DNA from 2 places in the Enterobacter cloacae complex sp. HYC042_NIDB genome. Region 1 is predicted to be linked to the other one. Evidence: predicted binding sites of a transcription regulator. Region 1 holds the regulator's gene; the other holds the start of a gene.
The links. Region 1 encodes CRP, which controls carbon source genes, mostly activating them, when cyclic AMP is high. Its sites were predicted from a motif close to ATGTGANNNNNNTCACAT; they were not measured.
Positions count from the first base shown of each region.

Region 1 (7,470 bases):
GCTGGGCGGTAATATGCTCGCCTGTCTGCTGGCCAAAGAGGGCGAAAGCGTACCGCTGAATGCGGCAGTGATTGTCTCCGCACCGTTTATGCTGGAGCAGTGCAGCTACCACATGGAAAAAGGCTTTTCTCGCGTCTATCAGCGCTATCTGCTCAACCTGCTGAAAGCCAACGCGGCGCGAAAGCTGAAGGCCTATCCGGATACCCTGCCGGTAAGCCTGCGCCAGCTGAAAAAGGTTCGCTGCATCCGCGAATTCGACGATCTGATCACCGCCAAAATTCACGGCTTCGCCGATGCTATCGACTATTACCGACAGTGCAGCGCCATGCCGCTGCTCAGCAAAATCACGCAGCCGACGCTGATCATTCACGCCAAAGATGACCCGTTCATGGATCATCACTCTATTCCCGCGCAGGAATTCCTGCCTGACAACGTTCACTACCAGCTGACCGAACATGGTGGCCACGTGGGGTTCATCGGCGGCACGCTGCGCAGGCCGAAAATGTGGCTGGAAGCGCGCATTCCTGACTGGCTGACTCCTTATCTGGATGGTGCAAAATGATCATTCCCTGGCAGGATCTGGCTCCCGAAACGCTCGATAATCTGATTGAAAGCTTTGTATTACGCGAAGGCACCGATTATGGTGAACATGAGCGTTCGCTTGAGCAAAAGGTCAACGATGTAAAACGCCAGCTGAAAAGCGGCGACGTGGTGCTGGTGTGGTCAGAACTGCATGAGACGGTCAATATCATGCCCCGCAACGCGTTTCACGGCTGATCTTCCAACCTTTTCCGTCAGGGAGTTGCTATGTCTGCCAGACATCCCATTATTGCCGTTACGGGGTCGAGTGGTGCGGGAACCACCACCACCAGCCTCGCTTTTCGCAAGATTTTCGCCCAGCTGAATCTCCGTTCGGCGGAGGTCGAAGGCGACAGCTTTCACCGCTATACGCGGCCTGAGATGGACATGGCGATCCGCAAGGCACGCGATCTGGGTAAACACATCAGCTACTTTGGCCCGGAAGCCAATGATTTCGGCCTGCTGGAGCAAACCTTCCGCGAATACGGTCAGAGCGGTACCGGGCAGTCCCGTAAGTATCTGCACACCTACGACGAAGCCGTACCCTGGAATCAGGTGCCGGGCACCTTTACCCCCTGGCAACCGCTGCCGGAACCCACCGACGTGCTGTTTTATGAAGGATTGCACGGCGGCGTTGTCACACCTCAGCACGACGTGGCGCGCCATGTGGATCTGCTGGTCGGGGTGGTACCGATCGTTAACCTGGAGTGGATCCAGAAGCTGACGCGCGACATGAGCGAGCGCGGCCATTCGCGCGAGGCGGTAATGGACTCGGTGGTGCGCTCCATGGAAGATTACATCAACTATCTCACGCCGCAGTTCTCCCGCACGCACATTAACTTCCAGCGCGTGCCGACGGTGGACACTTCCAATCCGTTCGCGGCGAAGAGCATCCCTTCGTTGGATGAGAGCTTTGTGGTAATCCACTTCCGCAATCTTGAAGGCATTGATTACCCCTGGCTGCTGGCGATGCTGCAGGGCTCGTTTATTTCCCACATGAATACGTTAGTGGTTCCCGGTGGAAAAATGGGGCTGGCAATGGAGCTGATCATGACGCCGCTGGTGGAGCGACTGATGGAAGGGAAACAGATCGCGTGAACATGTTCCCTCTCCCCGTGGGCTGAGGGATCCCCAGTAATATGGTCATGCCTCCATGACCATATTACTGTACTCTTTTCCCAGCTTTTTCATCTCGTTACCTATATTCAGCCGCCTCACTTTTCCAGGTTCATGCCGGAGCACTTCTTCTGCCAGACTCAGGTAAGACAGCACCCGCCTGTGCCTGATACTGCTTGCCTGATAATGCCAGTGTAAACACTGCCTTTCTGCCCTGTAACCTGCCAGCCACATCACCAGACTTGCCATCGCCGCGACCATATTCAGCACTTCCAGTCGCCCTTTTCCCTGGCTCCGGCTCAGCCTCAGACCGAACCCGAAGCGTGGGCTTTTGTCGTCCCGGAAGTTTTGTTCTATCTGCATTCGTCGGCTGTACAGGGCCATTATCTGGTGCGGTTCCAGCCCTTCTGCATTACTGAACAGCAGCCAGGGCTCCCGCGCACTGCTGCGGTGTTCCCGCTGTGTTTTTGGCATGCCTCCCTTTCCGCGACGCCCTGCCTCCGGGCGTTTGTGCAGATAAAACCGGCCGTAACAGGGGATACGGTGTTTACGGGACAGGACACCGTAACCCACGCAGACCGGTTGCCCGGTAGCCTCAAGCTCGCTGATTTTCATCCACTTTTTATCTCCGTCCAGCCGGAAGCTGATACAGCCCCTGACTCTGCCAGTGAAGCTCCAGCCCAGCTGACTTACATGCCGGAACCAGTCTGTCCGAAAGCCGGCATCCGTAAGGATGGTAATGGCTTTATCTTTCGGGATGGCAGCATGCAGGCGGTCAAGGAAGCGGCACTGGACATCACTGTTCTGCGCCAGCTCTGCGGGGACAACCTCACTCATAAGCGGAAGTGAACGACCATTACAGACCAGGCTTGCCCGCAGAAGATGCCAGTTCCTGTCATGCCAGCCGGTCCAGTCGACAGCGATAACGCAGAAGGGCATCAGGGAGGTGATGGTATGTGTGAGCAGGTGCTGAATGCGGGGAATATCACGGTGAAGGGCGGCATTACCCAGGGCACGGTCAACACGTTTAATTTTATTTTTGACGTGCGCCCTGCCGGGAAGGGTTCGCCCCAGGCTGGTCAGGGTCAGGGATGCGCCGTGGGTGAGCGCGACGGCCATGGAAACAAGGACATTAACCCGGAAGCTGTGAATGTCAGATAAAGACGCGGAGAAAAATTTCTGGCAGACTGTCTGTAAAGGCACGATGAGGTCTCTTCTGATTTGTTAGCGCAACCAGTAGATCACACTTCATCGTGCTTTTCATTTTTCTGGGGAACCCTCAGCCCCGTGGGAGAGGGTTAGGGTGAGGGCATCAACACGCACGATGCCCCAATAATTAAGCCTCGATCACTTCATACGAATGGGTGATTTTTACCGCTTTCTCCAGCATTAACGCCACAGAGCAGTATTTCTCCGCAGAGAGATCCACCGCGCGTGAGACCGCCGCGTCTTTCAGTTCTTTCCCGGTGACAACAAAGTGCAGATTAATGTGGGTGAACAGGCGTGGCGCCTCTTCGCGACGTTCTGAGGTGAGTTTAACCTCGCAATCCGTCACGTCATGACGGCCTTTTTGCAGAATCGACACCACGTCAATCGCGCTGCATCCGCCTGCCGCCATCAGCACCATTTCCATTGGGCTTGGGGCTTTATCGCCGGAGTTACCATCCATCAAAATCTGGTGTCCTGATGCGGACTCGCCCAGGAACGTTAAACCTTCAACCCACTTCACGCGCGCTTGCATATTCATTAACTCCAACGTTGCATTTTTGGTGACAGATTACGCGTGCGTTACATTTCTCGCAATGGAAGGCGACCTGCATCATGCTGAAGCGAGACACCAGGAGACACGCGGCAAAAGCTATGCTAAAACACTCAGGATGCTACAGTAATACATTGACGTTACACATGTATGCAGAGGACATCAAACTTTACTGGCTGCGAAACGTTACGACAGCCGACTTCCCAGGGTATGGGTAAGAATTCGATTGCAACCCCAGAGTCCGGATGCATCTGATGACTCTGGTGACAGCTTATAACAGAGGATAACAGCGCATGGTGCTTGGCAAACCGCAAACAGACCCGACTCTCGAATGGTTCTTGTCTCATTGCCACATTCATAAGTACCCATCGAAGAGCACGCTGATTCACCAGGGTGAAAAAGCGGAAACCTTGTATTACATCGTCAAAGGCTCGGTGGCAGTGCTGATCAAAGATGAGGAAGGCAAAGAGATGATCCTTTCCTATCTGAACCAGGGCGATTTTATCGGTGAACTGGGCCTGTTTGAAGAAGGCCAGGAACGTAGCGCCTGGGTTCGTGCAAAGACAGCATGTGAAGTGGCTGAAATTTCTTATAAGAAATTCCGTCAGCTGATTCAGGTTAACCCTGACATCCTGATGCGTCTTTCTTCCCAGATGGCGCGCCGTCTGCAGGTGACGTCAGAGAAAGTGGGTAACCTCGCCTTCCTGGACGTGACTGGCCGTATCGCGCAGACTCTGCTGAACCTGGCGAAACAGCCAGACGCGATGACCCACCCGGACGGCATGCAAATTAAAATTACCCGTCAGGAAATCGGTCAGATCGTCGGTTGCTCCCGCGAAACGGTGGGCCGTATTCTGAAAATGCTGGAAGATCAAAACCTGATCTCCGCCCACGGTAAAACCATCGTGGTTTACGGAACCCGTTAATCCTGCCTAAACGGCGTGCCATCGCGAGGTGTCACGCCGTTTTTGTCTCTATTCCCCATGTGGCGCAGGCTGATCTATCACCCGGAAGTTAACTACGCACTACGACAAACGCTGGTGCTGTGTCTTCCCGTGGCCGTGGGCCTGATCCTGGGACATCTTCAGCAGGGCCTGCTGTTTTCTCTCGTCCCCGCCTGCTGCAACATTGCCGGTCTGGACACGCCCCATAAACGCTTTTTCAAACGTCTGATAATTGGCGGCTCGCTGTTTGCTGGCTGTAGCCTCGCGGTGCAGCTTCTGCTGGCTCGCGATATTCCCCTGCCGCTGATCCTGACCGTGCTGGCGATGACCCTCGGCGTCACCGCCGAAATCAGCTCGCTCCATGCCCGGCTGCTTCCCGCGTCACTCATTGCGGCCATCTTCACCCTGAGCCTCGCCGGTAATATGCCCGTGTGGGAGCCGCTGCTGATCTACGCCCTCGGCACGCTGTGGTACGGGCTGTTTAACTGGTTCTGGTTCTGGCTGTGGCGGGAGCAGCCGCTGCGCGAATCTCTGAGCCTGCTCTACGTGCAGCTTGCGGATTACTGTGAAGCCAAATACACCCTGCTCACCCAGCATACGGATCCGGAAAAATCCTTACCGCCATTGCTGACGCGCCAGCAAAAGGTGGTAGACCTGATAAGCCAGTGCTATCAGCAGCTGCATATGCTCGCCGCCAACAAGAACCACGAATATAAACGGCTGTTGCGCACCTTCCAGGTGGGGCTGGATCTTCAGGAGCATATCTCCGTTAGCCTTCACCACCCGCAGGAGGTGCAAAAGCTGGTTGAGCGCAGCCATGCCGAAGCGGTGATCCGCTGGAACGCACAAACCGTCTCCGCGCGCCTGCGGGTGCTGGCCGATGATATTCTCTACCACCGCTACCCCACGCGCTTTAACATGGACAAACAGCTCGGCGCGCTGGAGAAAATCGCCCGTCAGCACCCGGATAACCCGGTCGGCCAGTTTGCCGCCTGGCACTTCAGCCGCATCGCCCGCGTGCTGCGCACCCAGCGCCCGCTTTATTCCCGTGACCTGATGGCGGATAAACAGAAACGTCTGCCGCTGCTGCCGGCGCTGAGAAGCTACCTGTCTCTGAAATCTTCCGCTCTGCGCAACGCTGCAAGGATTAGCGTCATGCTCAGTATCGCCAGCCTGATGGGCATGGCGCTCCACCTGCCGAAACCGTACTGGATCTTAATGACCGTGCTGTTTGTTACCCAGAACGGCTATGGCGCCACGCGGGTGCGCATTCTGCACCGGGCAGGCGGCACGATGGCGGGGCTGATTATTGCGGGCGTGACGCTGCATTTTCACGTGCCCGAGGGCTATACCCTGGCGGGCATGCTGGCGATCACCCTGGTAAGCTATCTAATCATTCGCAAAAACTACGGCTGGGCGATGGTGGGCTTTACGGTGACGGCGGTATATACCCTTCAGCTGCTGACGCTTAACGGCGAACAGTTTATTGTCGCCAGGCTGATTGATACCCTGATCGGCTGCCTGATTGCCTTTGGCGGCATGGTCTGGCTGTGGCCGCAGTGGCAGAGCGGGCTGCTGAGGCAGAACGCCCACGACGCGCTGGAGGCTGATCAGCAGGCCATTCGTCTGATCCTGAGCGACGATCCGCAGCCCTCCCCGCTGGCGTATCAGCGGATGAAGGTCAACCAGGCGCACAACGCCCTGTTTAACTCGCTCAACCAGGCGATGCAGGAGCCGGGCTTTAACTCACACTATCTTGCCGATATGAAGCTGTGGGTCACGCACAGCCAGTTTATCGTCGAGCACATTAACGCCATGACCACGCTGGCGCGCGAACACACGATGCTGACGCCGGATCTGGCGCAGCGCTATTTGCAGTCCTGTGAAATTGCCCTGCAGCGGTGTCAGCAGCGTCTGGAGTATGACGCGCCGGGCGAGTCGGGGGATTCGAACATTCTGGAGGCACCGGAGACGCTGACCCACGGGCCGATGAGCACCCTGGAGCAGCATTTGCAGCGCGTACTGGGACATCTGAACACCATGCACACCATTTCGTCGGTGGCATGGCGTCAGCGCCCGCATCACGGCATTTGGTTAACGCGGCGGTTAAAGCGAACCGAGTATTAGCCTTTTACGATCTTCTCGACCGCCGCGGCAAAGCGGGTTAACCCGTCGTCAATATCTTTCTCTTCCACTACCAGCGACGGCGCAAAACGCATCACGTCCGGCCCGGCGTTGAGCACCATCACCCCTTCGCGAGCGGCGGCATGCAGGAAATCGCGCGCGCGGCCTTTGTACTGCGGCTTAAGTTCCGCACCAATCAGCAGCCCCATGCCGCGGATCTCGCTGAAGACGTCGTACTTATTGTTAATCTGCTGGAGATGCTGCACAAACAGCTCGCGTTTCGCGCTAACGCCGTTTAGCACCTCAGGGGTGTTGATGATGTCGAACGCGGCACCCGCCACGGCGCTCGCCAGCGGGTTACCGCCGTAGGTCGAGCCGTGAGACCCGACGTGGAACGCAGAGGCAATCTCCTGCGTCGTCAGTACCGCACTCACCGGAAAACCGCCGCCGAGCGCTTTCGCGCTGGTCAGAATATCCGGCGTCACGCCGTAGTGCATGTAGGCAAACAGCTCTCCGGTACGCCCCATCCCGGACTGCACTTCATCAAGCACCAGTAGCGCCTGATGTTCGTCGCACAGTTCGCGCAGCCCTTTCAGGAATTCCGGGGTTGCCGCGGTCACGCCGCCTTCGCCCTGAATCGGCTCCACCACCACCGCGCAGGTGTGGTCGTCCATCACCGCTTTCACCGCGTGCAGATCGTTAAACGGCACGTGGATAATGTCGGCTGGTTTCGGACCGAAGCCGTCGGAATACTTCGGCTGGCCGCCAACGGAGACGGTAAAGAAAGAGCGTCCGTGGAAGGCGTTATGGAAGGCGATGATTTTAGTTTTGTACGGGCTGTGGCGCGTGGTGGCGTAGTAACGCGCCAGCTTAAAGGCGGTTTCGTTGGCTTCGGTGCCGGAGTTCATAAACAGCACGCGCTCGGCAAAGGTCGCATCAATGATCTTA
Region 1 covers NZ_CP109650.1:4,500,697-4,508,166, forward strand. The annotation lists gene OKF39_RS21615 (hydrolase) at 1-562, shown strand, start outside; gene OKF39_RS21620 (YheU family protein) at 559-777, shown strand; gene OKF39_RS21625 (phosphoribulokinase) at 808-1,677, shown strand; gene OKF39_RS21630 (IS4 family transposase) at 1,723-2,898, opposite strand; gene OKF39_RS21635 (OsmC family protein) at 3,032-3,436, opposite strand; gene crp (cAMP-activated global transcriptional regulator CRP) at 3,748-4,380, shown strand; gene OKF39_RS21645 (YccS/YhfK family putative transporter) at 4,438-6,525, shown strand; gene argD (bifunctional acetylornithine/succinyldiaminopimelate transaminase) at 6,522-7,470, opposite strand, start outside.

Region 2 (7,470 bases), 2.3 Mb from region 1:
TCAACCGTGAGAGCAAAACCATTACCCTGGCCGAGCTGCGTGATGAAAAAGGCGAGCTGCTGGTCCCCGAGCGCAAGCTGGCGTATGACACGCTGGTGATGGCGCTCGGCAGTACCTCCAACGACTTCAACACGCCGGGCGTTAAAGAGCACTGTATCTTCCTCGATAACCCGCACCAGGCGCGTCGTTTCCATCAGGAAATGCTGAACCTGTTCCTGAAGTACACCAGCAATCTGGGTGCGAATGGCAAGGTTAACATTGCCATTGTCGGCGGCGGCGCGACAGGCGTTGAGCTGTCCGCAGAGCTGCACAATGCGGTTAAACAGCTGCACAGCTACGGTTACAAAGGGTTAACTAACGAAGCGCTGAACGTGACGTTGGTTGAAGCGGGTGAGCGTATTCTGCCTGCGCTGCCTCCGCGCATTTCCGGCGCAGCGCACAATGAACTGACGAAACTGGGCGTGCGCGTCCTGACGCAGACCATGGTGACCAGCGCTGACGAAGGTGGACTGCACACCAAAGACGGCGAGTACATCAAAGCGGATCTGATGGTCTGGGCGGCAGGTATCAAAGCGCCTGACTTTATGAAAGATATCGGTGGTCTGGAGACGAACCGCATTAACCAACTGGTCACCGAGCCGACGCTGCAAACCACGCGCGACCCTGAAATCTTCGCTATTGGTGACTGTGCCTCCTGCGCGCGTCCTGAAGGGGGCTTCGTGCCGCCGCGCGCTCAGGCCGCGCACCAGATGGCAAGCCTGGTGCTGCACAACATCCTGGCGCAGTACAAAGGCAAGCCAATGAAGGCGTATGTCTATAAAGACCACGGTTCTCTGGTATCGCTGTCAAACTTCTCTACCGTCGGTAGCCTGATGGGTAACCTGATGCGTGGCTCGATGATGGTGGAAGGGCGCATTGCACGCTTCGTGTATATCTCCCTGTACCGTATGCACCAGATCGCGCTGCACGGCTACTTTAAAACGGGCCTGATGATGCTGGTGGGCAGAATCAACCGCGTCATTCGTCCACGTCTGAAGCTGCACTAATCTTTCACTCCCTCCGGGCCCTCCGGAGGGATTTTTTAGCATATCATGCTGCTCGTCGTGGATTAGGTGCCTAAGAGTTCTCCTAAACGCGATATATCTCTCCCCGATGTCCACTTTTTGATCCTTTGTCTTATTGGCGAAGCCGCGCCTCCATAGCAGAATTGTTACCAATAGCAACAAAGGAGGAAGTCCCGTGAATAAATCAATGTTGGCGGGTATAGGGATCGGCGTCGCAGCTGCGTTAGGTGTGGCTGCTGTTGCCAGTCTCAACGTTTTAGATCGCGGCCCGCAGTATGCGCAGGTGGTTTCTGCAACGCCTATTAAAGAAACCGTAAAAACCCCACGTCAGGAGTGCCGTAACGTCTCCGTAACCCACCGTCGTCCGGTACAGGATGAAAACCGTATTGCCGGCTCTGTTCTGGGTGCGGTAGCGGGTGGGGTGATTGGTCACCAGTTTGGCGGTGGTCGGGGTAAAGATGTCGCGACCGTGGTCGGCGCGCTGGGTGGCGGCTATGCCGGTAACCAGGTGCAGGGCGCAATGCAGGATAACGATACTTACACCACGACCCAGCAGCGCTGTAAAACCGTCTATGACAAGTCGGAAAAAATGCTGGGCTATGACGTGACCTACAAAATTGGCGATCAGCAGGGCAAAATCCGCATGGATAAAGACCCGGGCACCCAAATTCCACTGGATGGAAACGGCCAGCTGGTACTGAATAACAAAGCGTAAAAAAGATGTTCTCTGAACTTAGCTCCTCAAGCGCTCAGGCTGAGGAGCTTTTTTTTGCGTCAGATTTTGAGCAGTTCAGGCCACAGGCGCAGCGTGGTGTCGGAAATGTTCTGCAGTTTTTCCAGCGTCGCCCCTTCACGGGCGCTGATCGACATTCCCTGTAAAATACAACTCAGGTATTGCGCCAGCATCTGAGGCTGGCAGTGCGCGGGAATTTCACCGCGCTGCTGGCGCTGAGCCAGAAATGCGCTGAGCGTCTCCTCCTGCATCGCATGACGCGATTTCACCGTATTGGCGATCTCTTTTGATGCTGCCGCCAGGGTGGCAGAGGTGTTAATCATAAAGCAGCCCGCGGGCGTCTCTTTACTGGTGAAGCAGGTGGCAATGGCGGTGAAGTAATCCCGTAGCGCCTGTTCAACGCTTTTCTCTTCACAAAATAGCTGGGCTTCGTGTTTCGCCGCAAAGCGCGAAATGTACCTGTCCAGCACCGCCCTGAACAGCCCCTCTTTATTGGTAAATTCAGCATACAGCGTCGGCGCTTTAGCTCCGGTGGCTTCTACCAGATCGGAAAGCGAGGTCGCTTCATACCCATGTTGCCAGAAGAGAGTCATGGCCTTATCAAGCGCTGCATCCCTGTCAAACACTTTTGGTCGGCCACGGCTTTTCTTCACACAACTCGTGACGTCGGTTGTCATTTGCCGTTGGTCCTCTGTTGGTTTGTTGAATGACCATTATAAAAATAAACGCAACCCACCACCAGTGCAGAATGCTTAAAAATAAATTAATCATATATGTATGAAAAATAACAATTTTAAAATTTAATTAATGCTCGTTATAAAAATGTGTTGACGCGTGAGCTGGATCACATTTATGATTTACCTATCGATCGTTAACTAAATAGCTAACGACCAAAAAATTCATCTGCCAAAGGTAAACATTATGAAAAACGTAAAAACCCTCATCGCTGCTGCTGTACTGAGTTCACTCTCTTTCGCAAGCTTTGCTGCTGTACAGGTACAATCCACTCCAGCCGATCAGCATAAAGTCGGGACGATCTCTGCATCTGCCGGGACTAACCTGGGCTCTCTGGAAGATCAGCTGGCACAAAAAGCGGAAGCAATGGGTGCAAAATCTTACCGCATCACCTCTGTGACCGGTCCTAACACCCTGCACGGCACCGCTGTCATCTATAAATAAGCCGGGCATAAACCCTCATTTATGCCACTGCAATAAAAAACGCCCTGCTTAGCAGGGCGTTTTACTTTCCGTCTTACATGGACTGCTGGACGACATTGTGATGCCGGGTGACATCGGTCGGCATGCCTGACCGCGCTTCCATCGCGCGCTCCATCACCAGGCTATCGGTATTCGCATTCGTTTTGAAGCTCACCATCGCGGCATTCAGGTTAATGGGTAACGTCTGGGGATCGTCGCCGATATTTTTTGATAGCGGCTGGTGAATCTCAACCAGCCGCACGCCGCCTGGCTCTTCAGAGACCTTAATCGGCGTATTGATAATATTCACCTTCGTTCCCGGCGTAACGACGTTAAACAGCGTTTTGATATCGTCATCGCGCAGACGAATGCAGCCGGAGCTGACGCGCATGCCGATGCCAAAATCCGCGTTTGTACCGTGCAGCAGATAAACGCCGCCGTATGCGGCAAGGCGGATCGCGTGATGACCCATCGGGTTATCCGGGCCTGCCGGAACCACGGCAGGAAGATCGATGCCCTGGGCCTTATAGCGGGCGCGAATGTTGGCCGTCGGCGTCCAGGTTGGGTTGGCGCGTTTATCCGAGACGGTGGTGACCATCGTCGGCGTCAGCGTATCGCCGCCCAGTTGACCAATACCGATAGGGTAGACGGTAACCTCATTTTTACCCGGCGGGTAATAGTACAAACGCAACTCCGCCAGGTTGATCACGATCCCCTCCCGCGGGGCATCCGGCAGGATAGTCTGTAACGGAATCGTCAGTACGCTGCCCGCGCGCGGGACGTACGGATCGACGCCGGGGTTCGCCTGCAGCAGGGCCAGAAAACCGACGTTATATTTTTTGGCTATCGCTTCCAGTGAGCCACCATTGTTTTCAACCACATGAAAACGGTTTTCGCCCACCACCTTGCTGCCGGGCGGGGGAAGGGGCCAGGTGTTTGCCCGAGCAGGAAGCGCAACCGCGACGGTGGCTGCCAGCGCAAACAGGGTTATCCAGCGGGTAAAACGCGAAGAGGTCATCATCACCATAATCCATATAAATGATAAGGTTATTGTTTTATAAGGGGTTAAAGATAATTATGGCGAATGGGTGTGTCGGGAAGATCGGGTGAAGTGCAAAGAGTTTGTAAATTGTCCCCCCGCCAGCACTGCGCTAACGGGGGGGAAGGGCGAGTTACGCGACAGCGTTCTCTTCCAGCTGACGCATAAAGTTACGCACCCAGTCCATGCGCGTTTTGCGCTCCGTCAGCTCCTGGGTAAATTTCAGTCGCGTCGGGCCATCAAGACGGAAGTGCTGCGGCTGTTTTTGCAGCAGGCCGATCAGCCACATCGGGTTGACGTGGTTCTTCTCGGCAAATTCAATGACGCCGCCTTTTTCGTTGCCCTCAAGCTTGCGAATGCCCAGCTTCTGCGCCTGCTGGCGCAGGCGCGCGATATCCAGCAGGTTACGCGCAGCATCTGGCAGCAGGCCGAAGCGGTCGATCAGCTCAACCTTAATTTCTTCCAGCTCGTTTTCCGTCTTCGCGCTGGCGATGCGCTTGTAGAACGACAGTCGGGTATTCACGTCCGGAATGAAATCATCCGGCAGCAGGGAAGGCATTCGCAGCTCGACCTCGGTCTGCTGGCTGGTCAAATCTTCCAGAGACGGCTCGCGCCCGGCCTTCAGGGCATCAACCGCGTTTTCCAGCAGCTCCATATAGAGCGAGAAGCCGATGGTCTCCATGGAGCCGCTCTGGTCCTCACCCAGTAGTTCACCCGCGCCTCGGATCTCCAGGTCGTGCGTGGCCAGAGCGAAGCCTGCGCCGAGGTCTTCCAGCGAGGCGATGGCTTCCAGGCGCTTTTGCGCGTCGGTGGTCATCGCTTTCGGATGCGGCGTCAGTAGCCAGGCGTAGGCCTGATGGTGCGAACGCCCGACGCGGCCGCGCAGTTGGTGAAGCTGGGCCAGGCCGAAGTGATCCGCACGTTCAATGATGATGGTGTTCGCCGTCGGAATGTCGATCCCGGTTTCGATGATGGTGGTACACACCAGCACGTTAAAGCGCTGGTGGTGGAAGTCGTTCATCACCCGCTCCAGCTCGCGTTCGCGCATCTGTCCGTGACCGATGGCAACACGCGCTTCCGGTACCAGTTCCGCCAGCCTGTCGGCGGCTTTCTGGATATTTTCGACATCGTTATACAGGTAATAGACCTGACCCCCGCGCAGCACTTCACGCAGAATGGCCTCACGCACCACCAGATTGTCGTACTCGCGGACAAAGGTTTTTACCGCCAGACGACGCGCCGGCGGCGTGGCGATAATCGACAGATCGCGCATGCCGCTCATCGCCATGTTCAGCGTGCGCGGGATCGGCGTCGCGGTCAGGGTCAGGATATCGACGTCGGCGCGCATCGCTTTGATACGCTCTTTATGGCGAACCCCGAAGCGGTGCTCTTCGTCGACGATCAGCAGCCCCAAATCTTTCCACTTCACGTCGCTTTGCAGCAGCTTATGGGTGCCGATCAGAATATCGATCTTGCCTTCGCTTGCCTGCTCCAGGATCTGCGTCTGCTCTTTGGTGCTGCGAAAACGCGACAGCATTTCGATGCGTACCGGCCAGTTGGCGAAACGGTCGCGGAAGTTGTCGAAGTGCTGCTGAGCGAGCAGGGTGGTCGGCACCAGCACCGCCACCTGCTTGTTGTTTTCAACCGCAAGGAAGGCGGCGCGCATCGCCACTTCGGTTTTGCCGAAGCCGACGTCGCCGCAGACTAAGCGGTCCATTGCCAGCGGCTGGCACATGTCGCTCAGCACGGCATTGATCGCCTGGGCCTGATCCGGCGTGGTTTCAAACGGGAAGCTGTCGCAGAACAGCTGGTACTGTTCTTTGTCGTGCTTAAAGGCGAAGCCCTCTTTGGCCGCGCGCTGGGCGTAGATATCCAGCAGTTCGGCCGCCACGTCGCGCACTTTTTCCGCCGCTTTCTGGCGTGCACGCGCCCAGGCGTCGCCGCCCAGCTTGTGCAGCGGCGCATTTTCCTCCGCGCCGCCCGCATAGCGGCTGATCAGGTGCAGCGACGAGACCGGTACATAGAGTTTGGCGTCGTTGGCGTAGGTCAGCATCAGGTACTCACCTTTGATACCGCCCGCTTCCAGCGTGGTCATCCCCTGATAGCGGCCAACGCCGTGCTCCAGGTGAACAATCGGCTGGCCTGGATGCAGCTCGGCCAGGTTGCGGATCAGCGTGTCCGGGTTGATGGTCCGACGGCTGTCCTGACGGCGGCGCGCGACGCGCTCGCCCAGCAGGTCGCTTTCGCAAATCAGCGCCAGGTTGTTGAGCGTGTCGATGAACCCGTGCTCGGCGGCGCCGATCATCAGATAACGACCGTTTCCGGTCGCTTCGCTCAGACGCAGGATGCGCTTCGGCGCCACCTTAATGCGTCCCAGCAGCTCACCCAAAGCTTCGCGGCGGCCTTCACTCTCAACGGAGAACACCACCGGGCCAGTAAAGGACTCCAGGAACTTGCGCAGATTATCCAGCGGGGATTTCTGCTGCGCCTGAACGGCCAGCTCCGGCAGCGTGCGGAAGGCGAGGTTGGTGTTGGCGGCCTTATCGGCAAGCGAATCGGTTTTCAGCTGCATGCGCGGCCAGCGCTTCAGCTCGGCGTTGAGTTCGTCGGTGCGCAGCCACAGCGCTTCCGGCGGCAGGAGCGGACGCATCGGGTCAACGCCCCGGTTTTCGAAGCGTGCGCGGGTTTCGCTTTCAAAGCGGCTGGCGCTGGCGTCGATATCGCCGGTGTTCACAATCAGCGTATTCGCCGGGAAGTAGCTGAACAGGGCGGGCAGCGGCTCGCTGAAGAACAGCGGCTGCCAGTATTCGATTCCGGCCGGGAGCGTACCTTTGCTGACCTGCTGATAGATATGTTCTGCATCACGCTTTACGTCGAACCTGTCGCGCCACTGGCTGCGGAACAGCTCGATGGCGGTTTTGTCCGTCGGGAACTCGTGGGCAGGCAGTAAATTGATGGATTCCACCTCTTCCAGCGTGCGCTGGGTGTCGGCATCGAACACGCGCAGGCTGTCGATTTCATCATCAAAGAAATCCAGACGATACGGCTGGTCGCTGCCCATCGGGTAAAGGTCGAGCAGCGCGCCGCGGGTGGCATATTCCCCGTGCTCCATGACCTGATCGACATGGCGATATCCGGCACCGTCAAGCTGGTCTCGCAGGGTGTCGCGAGACAGGCGCTGGCCTTTTTTCATCACCAGCGCGTGGCCGTGCAGATAGCTGTGCGGGCAGACGCGCTGCATCAGGGTATTCACCGGCACAATCAGCACGCCGCGCTGCATGGTCGGGAGTTGATATAGTGTCGACAGGCGCGAGGAGATGATCTCCTGATGCGGGGAGAAACTGTCATACGGCAGCGTTTCCCAGTCGGCCAGGCTGAACACCAGGCTATCGGTGAACTGGCGGATTTCATCGTGCAGGCGCAGGGCGTTTTGCATA
Region 2 covers NZ_CP109650.1:2,042,963-2,050,432, forward strand. The annotation lists gene OKF39_RS09745 (NAD(P)/FAD-dependent oxidoreductase) at 1-1,046, shown strand, start outside; gene OKF39_RS09750 (glycine zipper 2TM domain-containing protein) at 1,240-1,779, shown strand; gene comR (TetR family copper-responsive transcriptional repressor ComR) at 1,839-2,474, opposite strand; gene bhsA (multiple stress resistance protein BhsA) at 2,719-2,976, shown strand; gene ldtC (L,D-transpeptidase LdtC) at 3,050-4,015, opposite strand; gene mfd (transcription-repair coupling factor) at 4,167-7,470, opposite strand, start outside.
Region 2: a site for CRP is predicted at 2,630-2,647, ahead of bhsA (multiple stress resistance protein BhsA). Genes of this name have one in related genera too.